Regions from separate parts of the Kosakonia radicincitans DSM 16656 genome, predicted to be linked through region 1. Evidence: predicted binding sites of a transcription regulator. Region 1 holds the regulator's gene; each other region holds the start of a gene.
What was found. The regulator PhoB, encoded in region 1, activates phosphate uptake and scavenging genes when phosphate is short. The targets are predictions, from matches to a motif close to CTGTCATAAAACTGNCNNAT.
Positions count from the first base shown of each region.

Region 1 (6,034 bases):
CCGGTTAATGAGGCGGTGAGATCGAGTTTATCTTTGACTTTATCGGCGAGGATTTTGCCGTCGGCGCAGGTCGCGAGCTCGACGCGCGGTGCTTGCAGATTGCCATCTGCCTGACCGCGCGCGCGGCTCTGGCTCCAGAAAGCGCGGTAAGCAATGCCTTTTACTTCAAATTCCACTTCCGCCAGGCACTCGGCAGTATCGCGGGTCATCAGATCGTTTTGCGATTGTGACAGGGTGCTAAGGCGCGGTGTTTCGTGGTACAGCGCCAGACAAATAGCATCGAGCAGGGTGGTTTTCCCTGCGCCCGTCGCGCCGGTAATGGCGAACAAACCGTTGCTGGCGAACGGCTCTTCGGTAAAGTCGATTTTCCATTCGCCTTTCAGCGAGTTGAGGTTTTTTAACCGCAAACTGAGGATCTTCATGCCTCTTTCTCCGCATCCAGCGCCTGGCGCGCTTCACTGAACAAGGCTTGCAGGCGCGCCGTTTGCATCTCGTCGATCTCTTCCTGCGCCAGGCGGCGGGCGAAGACCTCTTCAACTTTCAATTCACTGAGCGTTTCCCGCAGCTCTCCGGCGAGGATCCGCTCCCGCTGTTCGCGGCTGCGGCGCACCAGCAACACTTCGACGGGCAAATCTTCGGTAACTTGCTGGATTTTACGTTGCATATCAGCCAGATATTCGCGGCTTTCAATTTCAATATCCAGCCAGACTGGCGTGTCGGTGGACGCATCGCGCCACTGCTCAAGCTGGCGGCAAATCTCGGCGAAATCACCCTTGATTACGGCCAGCGGCTGCGTGGCCGGAATGTCGAGCGCGGTAACTTCCGCCAGCTTGCCATCGCTGAACGTGACCAGATTGACGCTTTTACGCTTTCCGGTTTCATCAAAACTCAGTGGGATCGGTGAACCGCAGTAGCGAATATGCTGCAGGCCGCCAATTTTCTGCGCGCGGTGAATATGTCCAAGCGCAATATAGTCGGCTGGCGGGAAATTCTCCGCCGGGAAGGCATCCAGGGTGCCGATATAGATGTCACGTACGGCGTCACTTTTGCTGGCACCGACGGTGGTCAAATGGCCGCTGGCGATAATCGGCAGCGCCTGCTCGCCGCGCAGAATGCAGGCGGCGTCATACTGCTTCTGGTAGTAATCGGTAATAGCCGCCAGCAGATGTTGCTGTTTTTCCTGCCCTGATAATCCGGCCTGGCTGATGACCATGTCACGCGGGCGTAAAAACGGTACCGGACAGAAAACGGCGCCGGGCGTGCCATCACGGCGATTGAGCCAGAATGGTGCGGCGCCGGCACTGGCGACCACGGTGGTTTTCAGGTAAGCGAGGATCTCTTTTGATTCGTTCAGCGTTGCCACGGAATCATGGTTGCCCGCCAGCACCACTAACTGGCAGCCGGTTTGCTGGAGTTTCACCACAAAGCGGTTATATAACTCGCGGGCATAACTGGGCGGAGAACCGGTATCAAAGATATCACCTGCAACAATAATGGCGTCCACCTGGTGCTGCTCTGCGGCATTCAGCAGCCAGTCGAGAAAGGCGTCATGTTCTGCAGCGCGGCTTTTGCTGTAAAAGTTCTGACCCAAATGCCAGTCTGAAGTGTGAATAATGCGCATAGCGATTCCGTGGCGAAAATGGATAAACGCGATTATAACATTCAGGGTGTTAGAGACATTAACTGCGTGAATATTCGCGCTGTCATAATGCTGCGGGCAGGGTCATCTGGTGGTCATGTTATTCATAAATCTGTCATAAAACTGACGCATAATGGCGCCGCTATACAAACTGACGACTTATACGAGAAAACAGGGCGAATTATGGCGAGACGAATTCTGGTCGTTGAAGATGAAGCACCGATCCGTGAAATGGTGTGCTTTGTGCTCGAGCAAAATGGTTTTCAACCGGTAGAAGCTGAAGATTATGACAGTGCGGTGAACCAACTTAACGAACCCTGGCCAGACTTGGTTTTACTGGACTGGATGTTGCCTGGCGGTTCCGGTATTCAGTTTATTAAGCACCTGAAACGCGAGGCCATGACCCGCGATATTCCGGTGATGATGCTGACGGCGCGTGGCGAAGAGGAAGATCGTGTACGCGGTCTGGAAACCGGTGCGGACGATTACATTACCAAGCCCTTCTCACCGAAAGAGCTGGTTGCCCGTATTAAAGCGGTTATGCGCCGTATTTCGCCGATGGCGGTGGAAGAAGTGATTGAAATGCAGGGACTTAGCCTCGATCCCTCTTCGCATCGCGTGATGACCGGCGAAAATCCGCTGGATATGGGGCCGACGGAGTTTAAACTCTTACACTTCTTTATGACCCACCCGGAACGCGTGTACAGTCGTGAACAACTGCTGAACCATGTCTGGGGAACCAATGTTTACGTCGAAGACAGAACGGTTGATGTCCATATTCGTCGCCTGCGCAAAGCGCTGGAACACAGCGGTCACGATCGTATGGTGCAAACAGTGCGCGGCACGGGATATCGTTTTTCGACCCGTTTCTGAAATTTGACAGGAGTGTGACGCGTGCTGGAACGGCTGTCATGGAAAAGGCTGGTGCTGGAGCTCCTCCTTTGTTGTCTACCTGCTTTTATACTCGGCGCGATTTTCGGTTACCTGCCCTGGTTTTTATTTGCCGCGGTAACCGGGCTGCTGATCTGGCATTTCTGGAATTTACTGCGCCTCTCCTGGTGGTTGTGGGTCGATAAAAGTATGACTCCACCGCCCGGCACGGGAAGCTGGGAGCCGCTGTTATACGGGCTGCACCAGATGCAGATGCGTAATAAAAAGCGGCGGCGCGAGCTGGGTAATCTCATCAAACGCTTTCGCAGCGGTGCGGAATCTCTGCCGGATGCGGTGATCCTCACCACCGAAGAAGGGTCTATTTTCTGGTGTAACGGCCTGGCACAACAGCTGCTGGGGCTGCGCTGGCCGGATGATAACGGGCAGAACATCCTGAACCTGCTGCGCTACCCTGAATTCACGCAGTATCTTAAAAAACAAGAATTTACCCGGCCACTGAATCTGGTGCTGAACAGCGGGCGCCATCTGGAGATCCGCGTGATGCCTTACAGCGAGCAGCAACTGCTGCTGGTGGCGCGCGATGTTACGCAGATGCACCAACTGGAAGGCGCGCGGCGTAACTTTTTCGCTAACGTCAGCCATGAATTGCGCACGCCGTTGACGGTGCTGCAAGGTTACCTGGAGATGATGCAGGAGCAGGCGCTGGAAGGCGCGCCGCGCGAAAAAGCGCTGCATACCATGCGTGAGCAAACATCGCGGATGGAAGGGCTGGTGCGCCAGCTGCTGACGCTGTCGAAGATTGAAGCGGCGCCGACGCTGCCGCCAAATGAAACCATCGATGTGCCGATGATGCTGCGCCTGGTTGAACGGGAAGCGCAGACGCTCAGCCAAAAAAAGCACAACCTGGAGTTTGAGGTCGATAACGCCTTAAAAGTGCTCGGTAATGAGGAGCAATTGCGCAGCGCCATCTCCAACCTGGTGTATAACGCGGTGAATCATACGCCCGCCGGAACGCACATTATTGTGCGCTGGCAGCATGTGCCGCAAGGGGCGGAATTCAGCGTTGAGGATAATGGTCCGGGCATTGCCGCCGAACATATTCCGCGTCTGACCGAGCGTTTTTACCGCGTCGATAAGGCCCGTTCCCGGCAAACCGGCGGGAGCGGGCTTGGGCTGGCGATTGTTAAACATGCTCTCAACCATCACGAAAGCCGCCTTGATATTGCGAGTACGCCCGGCAAAGGGACGAGTTTTAGCTTTATTCTGCCGGAACGTCTGGTTGCCAAAACTCCTGCTGCCTGACGCTCCTGTCAGCTTATCTTTCCAGCGGCCTGTAAAAACAGGCCGCATTTCCTGCTGATTCCCCGCGATAAAACCTATTTTGTACGCATGATGCTTTTTTGTTCGCATGATCAGCCATGTGTTTTTCTTATAAATAGAGTATTGGACTGGATGTTTATCTTGATCCAGCATATCCATCTGGTTTTGCGATCCCATCTTGCCTTTAAACGTTATAAGCGTTTAAATTGCGCCCCTGACATTGTCAGACCGACTATGTTTACGTGGTAAATCGAAAAACTATACTCCGCCACGTTACGTATTAAGCATTTCCAGCTGATTTTTCACGGTTTATACGCGTTATTGTTCGGCAGGGAAGGCGAAAAATTCACCATTATTTACGACACCACATCCACAGGCAGTAAACTTATGACCTATCACTTAAAACCACGAGACATTGTTGCTCTGGGCTTTATGACCTTCGCCTTGTTCGTTGGCGCAGGGAACATCATTTTCCCGCCAATGGTCGGCTTGCAGGCGGGTGAACACGTCTGGATGGCGGCGTTTGGTTTTCTGATTACCGCCGTAGGCCTGCCGGTGCTGACAGTTGTTGCGCTGGCCAAAGTGGGTGGCGGTGTGGATAGCCTGAGCACGCCGATCGGTAAAGTCGCTGGCGTGCTGCTGGCAACCGTTTGTTATCTGGCGGTAGGGCCGTTGTTCGCCACGCCGCGTACGGCGACCGTCTCGTTTGAGGTGGGGATTGCGCCGCTGACTGGCGATGGCGCAATGCCGCTGCTGGTCTACAGCATCGTTTATTTTGCGCTGGTGATCCTGGTGTCGCTCTATCCGGGCAAGCTGCTGGATACTGTGGGCAACTTCCTTGCTCCGCTGAAAATTATCGCGCTGACCATTCTTTCGATTGCCGCGATCGTCTGGCCGGCTGGTCCTATCAGCCATGCGCTGGAAGCTTATCAGACTGCACCGTTCTCTAACGGTTTTGTTAATGGCTATCTGACGATGGATACGCTGGGTGCAATGGTGTTCGGTATCGTGATCGTGAATGCCGCCCGTTCGCGCGGTGTGACCGAAGCGCGTCTGCTGACCCGCTACACCGTCTGGGCCGGGCTGATGGCGGGCGTGGGGCTAACGCTGCTCTATCTGGCGCTGTTCCGCCTGGGTTCAGACAGCGCGACGCTGGTGGATCAATCCGCTAACGGCGCAGCGATTCTGCATGCTTATGTTCAGCACACCTTTGGTGGCGCGGGCAGCTTCCTGCTGGCGGCGTTGATCTTCATCGCTTGCCTGGTGACGGCGGTTGGCCTGACCTGCGCCTGCGCCGAGTTTTTCGCGCAATATCTGCCGCTCTCTTACCGTTCGCTGGTGTTTATTCTTGGCATCTTCTCAATGGCGGTTTCCAACCTGGGGCTGAGTCATCTGATTCAGATCTCCATCCCCGTGCTGACGATGATCTACCCGCCGTGCATCGTGCTGGTGGTGCTGAGCTTCAGCCGTTCGTGGTGGAACAACTCCACCCGCGTAATTGCGCCAGCCATGTTTATCAGCCTGCTTTTTGGTATCCTTGACGGCGTGAAAGCATCCGCCTTTGCTGAGTATTTACCGGCCTGGACGCAGCGTTTGCCGCTGGCGGAACAGGGGCTGGCCTGGCTGATGCCGAGCCTGGTGATGGTGGTTCTGGCGGCAGTCTGGGATCGCACCGCCGGGCGTCAGGTGACTTCCAGCGCGCATTAACAGTTGCGGATACGGTTTGTTTAACCACGGGGTTTGGCGCCCCGTGGTTTTTTATTTTTGTGTTGAATAATGGCAGTGGAAACGATGGAAAGTACGAATAAGCTGAAGCGTGGGTTAAGCACCCGCCACATCCGCTTTATGGCGCTGGGATCGGCAATCGGCACCGGGCTGTTTTACGGCTCTGCCGATGCCATCAAAATGGCCGGGCCGAGCGTGTTGCTGGCCTACATTATTGGTGGCGTCGCCGCGTATATCATTATGCGTGCGCTGGGTGAAATGTCGGTACATAACCCTTCCGCCAGCTCGTTCTCTCGTTACGCACAGGAAAACCTCGGCCCGCTTGCGGGCTATATCACTGGCTGGACCTACTGTTTTGAAATCCTGATCGTGGCGATTGCCGATGTGACGGCTTTCGGCATCTATATGGGCGTCTGGTTCCCGACGGTGCCGCACTGGATCTGGGTGCTGAGCGTGGTG
Region 1 is NZ_CP018016.1:4,391,393-4,397,426, reverse strand. It holds gene sbcC (exonuclease subunit SbcC) at 1-422, opposite strand, end outside; gene sbcD (exonuclease subunit SbcD) at 419-1,621, opposite strand; gene phoB (phosphate response regulator transcription factor PhoB) at 1,823-2,512, shown strand; gene phoR (phosphate regulon sensor histidine kinase PhoR) at 2,534-3,832, shown strand; gene brnQ (branched-chain amino acid transporter carrier protein BrnQ) at 4,238-5,557, shown strand; gene proY (proline-specific permease ProY) at 5,642-6,034, shown strand, end outside.

Region 2 (6,034 bases), on a different replicon from region 1:
AGTTATCAAACGAACTTCAGTCAGTACAGAAGCAATTTTCCTGATACTATCATATGTTTTTGATGTGCTTAAATATCGTCGCTGTGAATGGCAAACCGACAGGCTCAACTCTCAGGGTATGAGATCTGCCGAGAGATTAGGGTTCCAGAAAGAGGGTGTACTGCGTAATAAACAAATACTTAAATCAAGGAGCGTGGACGTTGTAATGTATTCAATCATTCAGGATGAATGGGAAAGAATATCCAGTGCGATAACTATCTGGCTTAGAACTGTCAACTTCGATGACCGGGGACATCAAATACATCCTTTACGGCATTACCTGGCGACAACAGAGCCCTGACTCTTTTGTTATTGCCCCCAGACGTTACTGGAAAAAGGGAGAATCTGAATGAAAATAATGAATGCAGAGATTGAGAGGCAAATCTGGCATCACAATCTTTCCTATTTATTGCTTGCCCAGCGGGTTCTGAATCATTACGAAGACACAGCCCTGTTTCGGCTAGGTATCGACAAGTGTACCGGAGATAAACTCCTGCAGTTGTCGTTGCCCGAACTGGTTCGTCTTGCTGAACGTCCGGAGCTGATTACCGTACTCAGACTCAGGGATCACCACCAGATAGATGTATTACTCAGTCAGTCCACTGGAATGGGATGAGCTCAGCAGGATTTACTTAACATCTTACGGACCATTTTCTTCTTTTTTATTCCGGACTGGGAATTCAGTATGTACCCCAATGAATCAGCGATCTGGATTATTTATCCGCAAAAAAACATGTCATATAAAGTAAGGGGTTTTATTGATTTTATTGATTTTATTGATTTTATTATCGATGAAATCGGAACTACTCCTTACTGGAAGCACGGAAAGTAATTCCTGTGAATACGGATTTCAAGAGGGAAAGTATTGTGTGTATAAAAATCATCCTGATTAATACAGGATGATTTTTATGATGCTGTTACATGAATATAAATTGACGATACAAATCACTCAGTTCTGTTCTTAATTTTTCTATATCCTTCTCCTCACCTGAATTCTCGATCGCCAGTAATTGCTTTTCTTTAACAGTAATTCTTTCACACAACTCTGATAGCGTTGAACAGAATGCCTCTGTATGAGTGGCAGGATAGACGCTTTCATCCTGTTCAGTACTCCGCTTACGAACTGAAGTCACTGGTTTAATATGATGTTCCAGGTTATAGGCTATCTGACGTTCCCTGCGATTGTGCGTTTCATCCATCGCCTGTTTCATGGCCGGAGTGATCCTGTTTGCATAGAGTACGGCTTTACCCTCCACATTACGTGCCACACGTCCAATCATCTGAATAAGTGCGTGTGATGAACGTAAAAAACCTGCATGGTCAGCATCAAGTATCGCGACCAGTGAGGCTTCAGGGATGTCGAGTCCTTCACGCAGCAGACTGATGCCGATTAAGACATCAAATTCCCCGGCCCGTAATCCATTGATAATTTCCTGTCTTTCATCTGTTTTGATATCAGAATGCAGATATCGGGACAGGATCCCATTTTCTGTCAGAAAATCATTCAGTTCTTCTGCGGTCTTTTTGGTCAGCACTGTCACCAGGACACGATTGTTTCTGTTGACGCAATGACGGATTTCTTCAAGTAAGTTCTCCACACACTGGTCTTTGCTTCGGACCTCAATTTCGGGATCCAGTAAACCGGTGGGGCGGATAATTTGCTGAACAACATTTTTCTTTGATTTCTGCAATTCATATTTACCTGGGGTTGCGGAAACAAAGACAGTCTGGGGCTTAATCTTCTCAAACTCAGCAAAACTCAGGGGTCGATTGTTTTTTGAGGAGGGCAGACGGAAGCCGAAATCGATAAGAGTATCCTTGCGACTCTGATCGCCACTGTACATGGCTGAGATTTGCGGGACCATTACGTGCGATTCATCAACAAAGAGCAGGCCATTTTTTGGCAGGTAATCCAGCAGCGTTGTCGGTGGGAGTTCCGGATTTCTGTCGCTGAAATAGCAGGAATAGTTTTCCATACCTGAGCAGTAACCCAGTTCACGGATCATTTCAACATCATTGTTGACGCGTTCGTATAAGCGCTCAGCCTCTATCAGACGATTTGCTTTGTTAAGTTCAGCAACCCGTTTCTCCATGTCAGTAAGAATGCTTTTGGTGGCTGAGGGTATTTTTGCGGTCGGTGTAACAAAGAGTGTTTTGGGTGATATTAAATAATGTTCAATGTCGCCCGCAATTTTCCCACTGACAGGATCAATCCATTTTGCGGATTCTATAACATCATCAAAAAGTTCGACCCTGATGGCCTGATGTTCGGAATCGGCAGGGAATATATCAATAACGTCACCGCGAACCCGGAACATCGCCCGTCCCAGAGTTTTGTCTGTACGGGCATACTGCAGACGTGCCAGTTGATGAATTAACTCCCGCTGGGCGAGTTGTCGTCCCGGGTATACCGGGATCTGGATCTCTCTGTATGCGTCCGGATCACCTAATCCGTATATCGAAGAGACGGAAGCGACGACTATCACATCCTGACGTTCAATCAATGCCTTGGTCGTAGATAACCGTAACCTTTCAAGATGATCGTTGATAGCGGAATCTTTCGGGATAAAGCGGTCACTTCCGGGGATATAGACTTCTGGCTGAAAAAAGTCGTAGTAAGAAACGAAGTATTCGACAGCATTTTCTGGGAAAAACTGCTTCATCTCCAGATAAAGCTGTGCGGTTAACGTCTTGTTAGGAGCCAGTATTAATGTAGGGCGCTGCAAACGGTGTATCACATTCGCCATGGTGAAGGTTTTACCCGAACCGGTTATCCCCTGAAGTGTCTGATGTGTCGCTCCTGCTTCGACTCCCGCTATCAGTCTGGCTATTGCTTCGGGCTGATCTCCTGACGGGATATAGCCTGAATGTAAAATGAATTTTCCTGTGGACATTATGATCTCTCCTGGTTGGAACGCCCCGGACAGCGTTAACACTACTACACTATAGTTTATGACAACCCGACGTAAGGCATTTATGCCTGACTGAAGAAAAGTTATTTGTTCTGTACCAATAAGTTGGCGTTCTGTTCACTTCTATTGTGTACCGTTAAAGTACGAATGTGCCTGATACAACTCTGTCATCTGTCTGGATTTGTACATCGTGGGGTCAACATTTTTTCTTGCATAGTATAGGGGGGTATACTATAGTCTCTTCAATCCTGATTAACAGGGACAATCAATGCCACATTCTCCAGAAGAAAAGAAACAGGCGCTTGTCCGGGTACGACGTATCAAAGGTCAGATTGCAGCGCTGGAACAGGCGATTGAAAACGAAGCGGAATGTTCTTCATTGTTGCAGCAACTGGCTTCGGTACGAGGAGCCGTTAAAGGCCTGATGACTGTTGTTCTGGAAAGCTATCTCAGGGAAGAATTTCCCGATACGAACAAAAGAAGGGGGTCGCAGACGAAATCTATCAACGACGCTATTTCCATTGTTCGCTCATATCTCCGTTAACTCTGCCAGGCAGACGTCTGATGGGGTCAGTAAAAACAGTAATAAAAGGATATGACATATGAAATCACGTGCAGCTGTAGCATTTGCTCCTGGTAAGCCCCTCGAGATCGTTGAAATTGATGTGGAGCCGCCTCGTAAGGGTGAAGTACTGGTAAAAATCACCCATACCGGCGTCTGCCACACTGATGCATTTACCTTGTCCGGTGATGATCCGGAAGGTGTGTTCCCGGCAGTACTGGGTCATGAAGGTGCGGGTGTTGTTGTGGAAGTCGGCGAAGGGGTCACCAGTGTGAAACCTGGCGATCATGTTATTCCGCTTTACACGGCAGAATGCGGCGAGTGTCTGTTCTGTAAATCCGGAAAAACTAACCTGTGTGTCTCTGTTCGCGCCACCCAGGGTAAAGGACTTATGCCTGATGGCACGACCCGTTTCTCTTACAAGGGCCAGCCTCTTTTCCACTATATGGGCTGCTCTACATTCAGTGAGTATACCGTCGTCGCAGAAGTGTCTTTAGCCAAAATTAATCCACAGGCGAATCATGAACATGTCTGTCTGCTGGGTTGTGGCGTAACGACAGGTATCGGTGCGGTTCACAACACTGCGAAAGTACAACCAGGTGACACGGTTGCTATTTTTGGCCTGGGTGGTATTGGCCTTGCAGCGGTACAGGGCGCGCGTCAGGCAAAAGCGGGTCGTATCTTTGCCATCGATACCAATCCGGAGAAATTTGACCTGGCCCGTTCATTTGGTGCAACTGACTGCATTAACCCGAAAGACTACGACAAACCTATCCAGGACGTTCTCATTGAACTGACAGGCTGGGGTGTCGACCATACGTTTGAATGTATCGGTAACGTAAACGTAATGCGTTCTGCACTTGAAGCGGCACACCGTGGCTGGGGTCAGTCCGTCGTTATCGGTGTTGCGGGTGCAGGTAAAGAAATCTCCACTCGTCCATTCCAGCTGGTCACCGGCCGTGTATGGAAGGGTTCTGCCTTTGGTGGTGTTAAAGGTCGTACCCAGCTGCCGGGCATGGTTGAAGATGCGATGAAAGGCGAAATCGATCTCGCACCATTCGTGACTCATACCATGGGCCTTGAAGAGATTAATGACGCCTTCGACCTGATGCATGAAGGCAAATCTATTCGTACAGTGATCCACTACTGATTCAGGTTTCACTGGCGATCTTTCAATATTAGTTTTAAAGGAAACAATCCATGTCCAATCCAGTTATTTCAGGCAATGGCATCTTCTCTCACGTCTTTATCGGTGCTGTAGATGTTCAAAAGTCGGCTGAGTTTTATGACGCCACTTTAGGTGCACTCGGTATCAACAACCTTGGTCCTTTTGGTAATGGCTGGGTGTTGTTTGGCCGTGACAAGCCGGCTTTCATCATTGCCCGTCCTGGCAATGGTGAAGCGCCATCCAGCAATGGTGTGACAATTGGCTTTGCTGCCGCCACGCCTGCTGAAGTTGACGCTTTCCATGCCGCAGGCCTGGCTGCTGGCGGGACTGATGAAGGCCAACCGGGTCCTCGTGGTCATCTGCCAGGTGCTTATGCTGCCTACCTGCGTGATCCGGCTGGTAACAAGATCTGCTCCTATACCTTCATCTGATCGTAGGGTGCATCCGACACAAATGTTGTACGGTTTGCCGATCAGGCGAACGGTATGAGTTGTGCCAGCGTATGAAGATCAACCCGCAGACGTTTACGTCTGCGGGTATCTTTCTCGAAGCGTAATGTGACTGGCCGTCAGAAAAAGAGAGAGTCTTATGAAAGAGTCAGCATTATCTGCTATCCGTTCTGAGATGCAATCACCCGAAACCGTGTACGGGATGCCGGCTCATAAAGACAGAACGGCCGCTGTCAATGAAGTACATGCGCGTCCGCACCTGCTTATCACATCACCACAGACCCTGCTGCAGTTTGCTTTCATGACTAAAGGCGACCAGTCAGGTGACCAGCGGGTCATGGTTGAGCTGTCAGATCGTCTTGGTTTAACACCATCAGAAAATTCAGCACCCCTGCACGGTATCACGTGGCGGGAAGGCGCTTTGTATTGTGAAAAACACGGTGAGTTTTCCACCTACTTATGGAGTACCACATGCGATCCGCGTGACGGACAGTTAAGGGGAGAGAACCCCTTCCGGCATGGTTTCACGCCACCGGGTTCGGTTATCTGTGGTACCCGTCTGGATATTCTGCCATGGACTGCAGAATCTGAGGCTGCAGTAACGAATTTAGATCCTGTCAGCAGGTGCTATTCAGTAACAGAAAATGGCCGTGCCGCAATTATCTCTGATTTTCGCCAGGATAAAGACGGGCTGACACGCATTCTGATACTTGAACGGGACCTGACAGAGGCACAGCTGGGTGCACTGGTTCAGCGGCTGCTTGAGATTGAAAATTATCGCACGCTTGCTTTGCTTTCTTTACCACTTACAAGAACCATGGCCTCTGAACTGAGGCGAGTGGAAAACCGACTGGCTGAAATTACAGAAGAAATGCGCACCGGAGAGCATCGTAAAAATGAACAG
Region 2 is NZ_CP018017.1:224,350-230,383, reverse strand. It holds gene Y71_RS29445 (GNAT family N-acetyltransferase) at 1-340, shown strand, start outside; gene Y71_RS29440 (flagellar transcriptional regulator FlhD) at 389-655, shown strand; gene uvrB (excinuclease ABC subunit UvrB) at 957-2,933, opposite strand; gene frmR (formaldehyde-responsive transcriptional repressor FrmR) at 3,220-3,495, shown strand; gene Y71_RS29425 (S-(hydroxymethyl)glutathione dehydrogenase/class III alcohol dehydrogenase) at 3,554-4,663, shown strand; gene Y71_RS29420 (VOC family protein) at 4,714-5,112, shown strand; gene Y71_RS29415 (DUF3422 family protein) at 5,270-6,034, shown strand, end outside.
Region 2: a site for PhoB is predicted at 3,105-3,124, ahead of uvrB (excinuclease ABC subunit UvrB). Genes of this name have one in related genera too.

Region 3 (6,034 bases), 250 kb from region 1:
TCTTTTAACTGTGGAGACGGTTTTTTGTTTGGTTCAATCCTCTGGCTAAAGTGGATTATTTTTAGTTATTATTACTGAAGGTTTGTTATTGTCTTAATGAACTAAACATGTTTTTATCTTTCGGCAGTTAACCAGGAATTGCTGCCTTGTGAATATTAATGATATTTACATGCAAGAAATAAATGTTATTTATTATGCGAATAACTTACAGCGTGTTGTTTTGTCATTTTGACAATAAAATTGTGCGGTACAGACATCTGTGTAAACGCTAAGGAGGGGTATGCCAGACGAGGAAAATAAAGCGCTTTCAGTCATGGGCTTCCTTATCGAAAAGAGTGTGATTTATGACTGTAGAACAAAAAGACTCATCTGCCTTTATGGAACGGCGAAATATATTTCTCTGAGAAAAACCCAGTCGTACTTACTGGAATACCTTTTGTGTCATGGGGTTAACAACGTTGTTTCTGATGACATGCTTATGAGTGATGTCTGGGAGCGAAACGGCCTTCGCGCGTCAGTTCAGCGGGTTTGGCAGGTTATAAATGATCTCAAATATAACGTTAGTAAATCAGGTGTCAGTGATGAGTTTATCCTGAGGGTTTCCCGGAAAGGATATTTGATTAGATCAAGTAGTGTGCAAACTTTATTTTATCATGCAGACAATGAATGCTAATTTTCGTTGCATAAAAATAAGGTTAAGGTTTAGTGGTAATACATTATTTGTTTTTGGTTGATGTTAACAATGTCAGGTTTGAGGTTATCGATGAAAAAAATTTTATTATCCATTGCCGTCTCTGTAGCTATTACGATGCCAGGATTGGTTCACTCTGAGGGAACGGCGACTGTAAATCAGGTAGTGCGACCGGAAGTGGCTGAAAGGGTCAAGGCTTATGAAGGGGCGGAAGGCACCATTGTATGGACACTGCGTTATGGTAAACCTGACGAGAAAAAAATGATTGTGCAGATGACGGATATTGATCATCCATGGAATAAAAAAATTCATTTAATGAACGTGGATGATGTGGGTACGAAAAAATATGTTTACACATTGGTTGATGGGAAAAAATTTACCGTCTTGTTTTTTAATAGTAATGGGTGGGGGGAGCTGAATCTGCCGGGCGAAAATAAAGCGATACCAATATATTACAGCAAAGCATACTCCTCCGAAGGAAATGCCCAGGCTTTCCTGACTGATTATCTTGAATCGGATAAATAAAAAAGCAGTATCTGCTCTCTCAAGATCAAATCATACGCGTTACGACGATGTAGCAAGATTGAACCAATCCAGTTGCTGGCATAAGTCAGCGACTGTGGTGGTGTTGCTAAGATAGCTGACGTAAAAGCTACCCGGCAGGGGTAACAAAACTGACAGGATTATCATTTTCGCGTCACTTTTGAGTCAGTATCCCTGCGTTAAGGTGAGAGCTCCTTAAGAAGGAGGCTTTCACGATGGGTATGCAACAGATGGTGGTACATGAGATCCAGCAGTGGATCGATGAAAACCTCGACCGTCCGCTCAGAATTCGCGATGTCGCCACGCGGGCCGGTTATTCAAAATGGCATTTACAGCGTCTTTTTCAGGAAGTGATGCAGGTGCCGTTAGGGATTTATATCCGTAATAAGAAGCTGGAAAGCGCTGCCGAGGCGCTGCTGACGACGGAAGATTCGATCATCACCATTTCCACGCGTTATGGTTATGACTCACAGCAAACCTTCACCCGCACCTTTGCCCGTAAATACCATATGCCGCCGGGCGTATGGCGTCGGTACCATCAAAGCTAGCGCTAGCGCAGAATTGACGCCACGATACGTGGTTAATCATCAGGTTGCATTTTGTCGCTAAAACGGTGAAAAAATGTCAGCTAAATGTCAGCCCAACAGCGGTAACATTGCGGCTATGAATATGTTTGCGGCAGGTGCCGGAACGTTGAAGGAGTCGCCCCTTTGAAGCTGTTACTCATCGAAGACGAGGAAAAGACCTCGTCATATATTAATCGTGCGCTGAGCGAACAGGGTTTCACTCTCGATGTCGTTGATAATGGTGTCGAAGGGCTGCACCTGGCGCTGGAATACGAGTACGACGCGATTGTGCTGGATATCATGTTGCCCGGCATGGACGGTTACCAGATTCTTGAGCGGCTGCGCGCCTGCAAACAGACGCCAGTGCTGATGCTCTCGGCGCGCGGCTCGGTTGAGGAGCGGGTAAAAGGGCTGCGCCACGGCGCGGATGATTATCTGCCAAAACCCTTTTCGCTGATCGAGCTGGTGGCGCGCATTCAGGCGTTGCTGCGCCGCAGACCAGGCGACGGCGCGGACATCACTCAGTTGCATATCCACGATCTGCACCTCGATCTGCTGGCGCGGCGCGTAACGCGCGGCGGCGACCGCCTTGAACTGACGGCGAAAGAGTACGCGCTGCTGAGCCTGCTGGCGCGTCATCAGGGCGAAATCTTGTCAAAAATGATGATCGCCGAACAGGTCTGGGATATGAACTTTGACAGCGATGCCAACGTGGTTGAAGTGGCGATTAAACGCCTGCGCGCCAAAGTTGATAATCCTTATCCCGTTAAGCTGCTGCATACGGTGCGCGGTATGGGGTATGTGCTGGAAACCCGCCAGGAGAGTAAAGCCAGTTGAACGCGCTCTCTTTGTGTAAACACTCGATTGCCGGACGCATGGCGCTGATGTTCGCCGTGGCGTATGTGTTTGTCGTCGTCACCTTTGGCGTTGTGCTCAGAAGCTCGTTGTATGAGTCGCTGCAAAGCCAGATGCATAACGAATTATTATTCCGCGAATCGTTGATGGCGCCGTGGGTGGAAAACCGTCAGTCCATCGACGGCTGGAAATCCCTGACCACCAAATTTAATACGCTCTCCTCCTATGAGGGCGGGCGCGTGAAGTACTGGCTAGTGGCCGATGATCCCCGCTTTGATATGGGCGGTCCGCCGCCGAAAGGCGTGGAGTGGGCTTCGCTGAAAAACGGGTTCAGCACCGCGCCAGGCGAAACGGAAGCATCCTGCCTGCTGTTCCTCTACTCCCGCGAAATCCCGGCGAGCGGCGAACGCCCGGCGATGCGCTATGTGGTGGCGATAGATTCCACGCCTTATATGGGCACGTTGTATGAATTTACCTGTGCACTGGTGCTGGTCAGCTGTATCGGTGTCTTCCTGATTGCGCTGCTGGGTTATTTGATCGCCCGTTTCGGTATGCGTCCGGTGAATACATTAAGCGAGCAGGCACACCAGCTTGCGCCGGGTAATCATGGTCAGCGTCTGCAGGCGCATACTTTACCGGACGAGTTGCAAACGCTGGCGGTCTCGTTTAATGGCGCGCTGGAGCGCCAGGAGATCGCCTGGCGCCAACTGGAGAGCTTTAATGCCGATGTGGCGCACGAACTGCGTACTCCGCTAACCAACCTGATTGGCCAGACGCAGCTTGGCTTGTCACGTCAACGCTCCATAGAAGAGTTACAGGATCTGCTGGAGTCCAACCTCGAAGAGCTGGAGCGCATGACCTCCATCGTCAACGATATGCTGTTTTTATCCCATGCCCAGGCGGGCGAACACGCCACCCAGCTCACCACGGTTTCTCTGCGCGAAGAGGCTTACAAAACGTTTGAGTATGTCGAGCCTTCGTTTGCCGAGAAGAATCTCCAGGTGCAGGTCGAGGGAGATGTCACGGCATCCATTGACCGCCGTCTGTTCCATCGTTCGCTGGCGAATTTGCTGGAAAACAGCGCCCGCCATGCGCCGCAGGACAGCACAATCATTGTGCGGCTGCAAAACGTCGGTGAACTGGCGCATGTCGCGGTGTCGAATAACGGCGAGGAGATCGCGCAAAGCCACCTTGCGCGGCTGTTTGAACGTTTCTATCGTGTGGATGCCTCCCGCACCCGCAGCGATACGCACCACGGGCTGGGGCTGTCAATTGTCCGCGCGGTAGCGAACATGCATCAGGGCGATGTGTTTGCCACCAGCGCAAACGGGATCAATACCTTCGGCTTTACCCTGGCGCTGAAGCGCGAAGCGGCCAGCCGCGAGGCGGAAAAGCGCTAAGGGCAAATACCTTATGCTGAAGCGGCGGGGAAGATCCCGCCGTATTCCACGCGACGATGTTACTCAGAAGCGAAACGCTTCGTTCCACGCCAGACTCATTACCTCAATGTGCCGCTTTAAATCATTACATATATGATTTACCATATGTGTAAATGAACGCCATCGAGACTCAGCATGCTACATCCGGTTCAGCTTTTCAAAACGCTCTCCGATGAAACCCGCCTGTCAATTGTGATGCTGCTCCGCGAATCCGGAGAACTCTGCGTCTGCAATCTCTGTGCGGCGACGGGAGAATCGCAGCCCAAAATTTCCCGCCATATGGCGATCCTGCGTGAATACAACCTGGTTATCGACCGGCGTGAGGGGAAATGGGTTCATTATCGTCTCTCTCCGCATATTCCGGCCTGGGCCGCTGACGTCATTGATACCAGCTGGAACTGCCTGCGCGAAGAGACGCGCGAAAGGCTAAAAACCGCCGCGTCCGGCAGCTGTTAACGCCTCAAACATATTCATAAATTCAGATGTGATGGAGTAAGTGATGTTACTGGCAGGGGCAATTTTTTTGTTCACTCTGGTGCTGGTTATCTGGCAGCCGAAGGGGTTGAGTATTGGCTGGAGCGCGGTGATCGGCGCCGGGCTGGCAATGGTCTGCGGGGTGATTCACCTCAGCGATATCCCGGTGGTGTGGAATATTGTGTGGAATGCGACGGCCACCTTTATTGCGGTCATTATTATCAGTCTGTTGCTGGATGAATCCGGCTTTTTCGAATGGGCGGCGCTGCATGTTGCCCGCTGGGGAAACGGGCGCGGTCGGCTCCTGTTCACTTATATTGTATTGCTTGGTGCTGCGGTGGCAGCATTGTTCGCCAACGATGGCGCGGCGCTGATCCTGACGCCGATTGTTATTGCCATGCTGCTGGCGCTGGGGTTCAGCAAACGTGCCACGCTGGCCTTTGTGATGGCGGCGGGGTTCATTGCGGATACCGCCAGTCTGCCGCTGATTGTCTCGAATCTGGTCAATATCGTCTCGGCCGACTTCTTCCGGCTCGGGTTCAGGGAATATGCCTCGGTGATGGTACCGGTGGACATCGCGGCGATTATCGCGACGCTAATCATGCTGCATCTCTTCTTTCGCCGGGATATCCCGCCGGTGTATGACATGGAAAAACTGCGGGAGCCAGCGCTGGCGATTAAGGATCGTGCAACATTCCGCGCCGGTTGGGTTGTTCTGCTGCTGTTGCTGGTCGGTTTTTTTGTGCTGGAGCCGCTGGGTATTCCGGTCAGCGCCATTGCGGCAGTTGGCGCGCTGATTCTGTTGGCGATGGCGAAAAAAGGTCATGCCATCAATACCGGTAAAGTGCTGCGCGGCGCCCCGTGGCAAATCGTGATTTTTTCGTTGGGGATGTACCTCGTCGTCTATGGCTTGCGCAACGCCGGATTAACCGCGTATCTCACCGACATTCTGAATATGCTGGCCGATAAAGGATTATGGGCGACCACTCTGGGAACGGGATTCATCACAGCGTTCCTCTCTTCGGTGATGAATAATATGCCGACGGTGCTGGTGGGCGCGCTGGCCATTGATGGCAGTTCGGCAACCGGCGTAATGAAAGAAGCGATGGTTTATGCCAACGTGATTGGCTGCGATCTTGGGCCAAAAATCACGCCGATTGGTAGCCTGGCGACGCTGCTGTGGTTGCATGTGCTGGCACAAAAAAATGTACGCGTAAGCTGGGGTTACTACTTTCGTACCGGTGTGGTCATGACGCTGCCGGTGCTGTTTGTCACGCTGGTGGCGCTGGCGCTACGCCTCTCTATTCATCCGTAACGGGACACTGCTATGAGCAACATCACTATTTATCACAACCCGGAATGCGGCACGTCACGCAATACGCTGGCGATGATCCGCAACAGCGGCGAAGAGCCGACCATTATTCTCTATCTTGAGACGCCGCCGTCGCGCGATGAACTGAATAAGC
Region 3 is NZ_CP018016.1:4,145,304-4,151,337, reverse strand. It holds gene Y71_RS20055 (winged helix-turn-helix domain-containing protein) at 281-673, shown strand; gene Y71_RS20050 (hypothetical protein) at 764-1,216, shown strand; gene Y71_RS20045 (helix-turn-helix domain-containing protein) at 1,450-1,782, shown strand; gene Y71_RS20040 (heavy metal response regulator transcription factor) at 1,945-2,637, shown strand; gene Y71_RS20035 (heavy metal sensor histidine kinase) at 2,649-4,055, shown strand; gene Y71_RS20030 (metalloregulator ArsR/SmtB family transcription factor) at 4,230-4,550, shown strand; gene Y71_RS20025 (arsenic transporter) at 4,594-5,883, shown strand; gene arsC (glutaredoxin-dependent arsenate reductase) at 5,896-6,034, shown strand, end outside.
Region 3: a site for PhoB is predicted at 1,854-1,873, ahead of Y71_RS20040 (heavy metal response regulator transcription factor). Genes of this name have one in related genera too.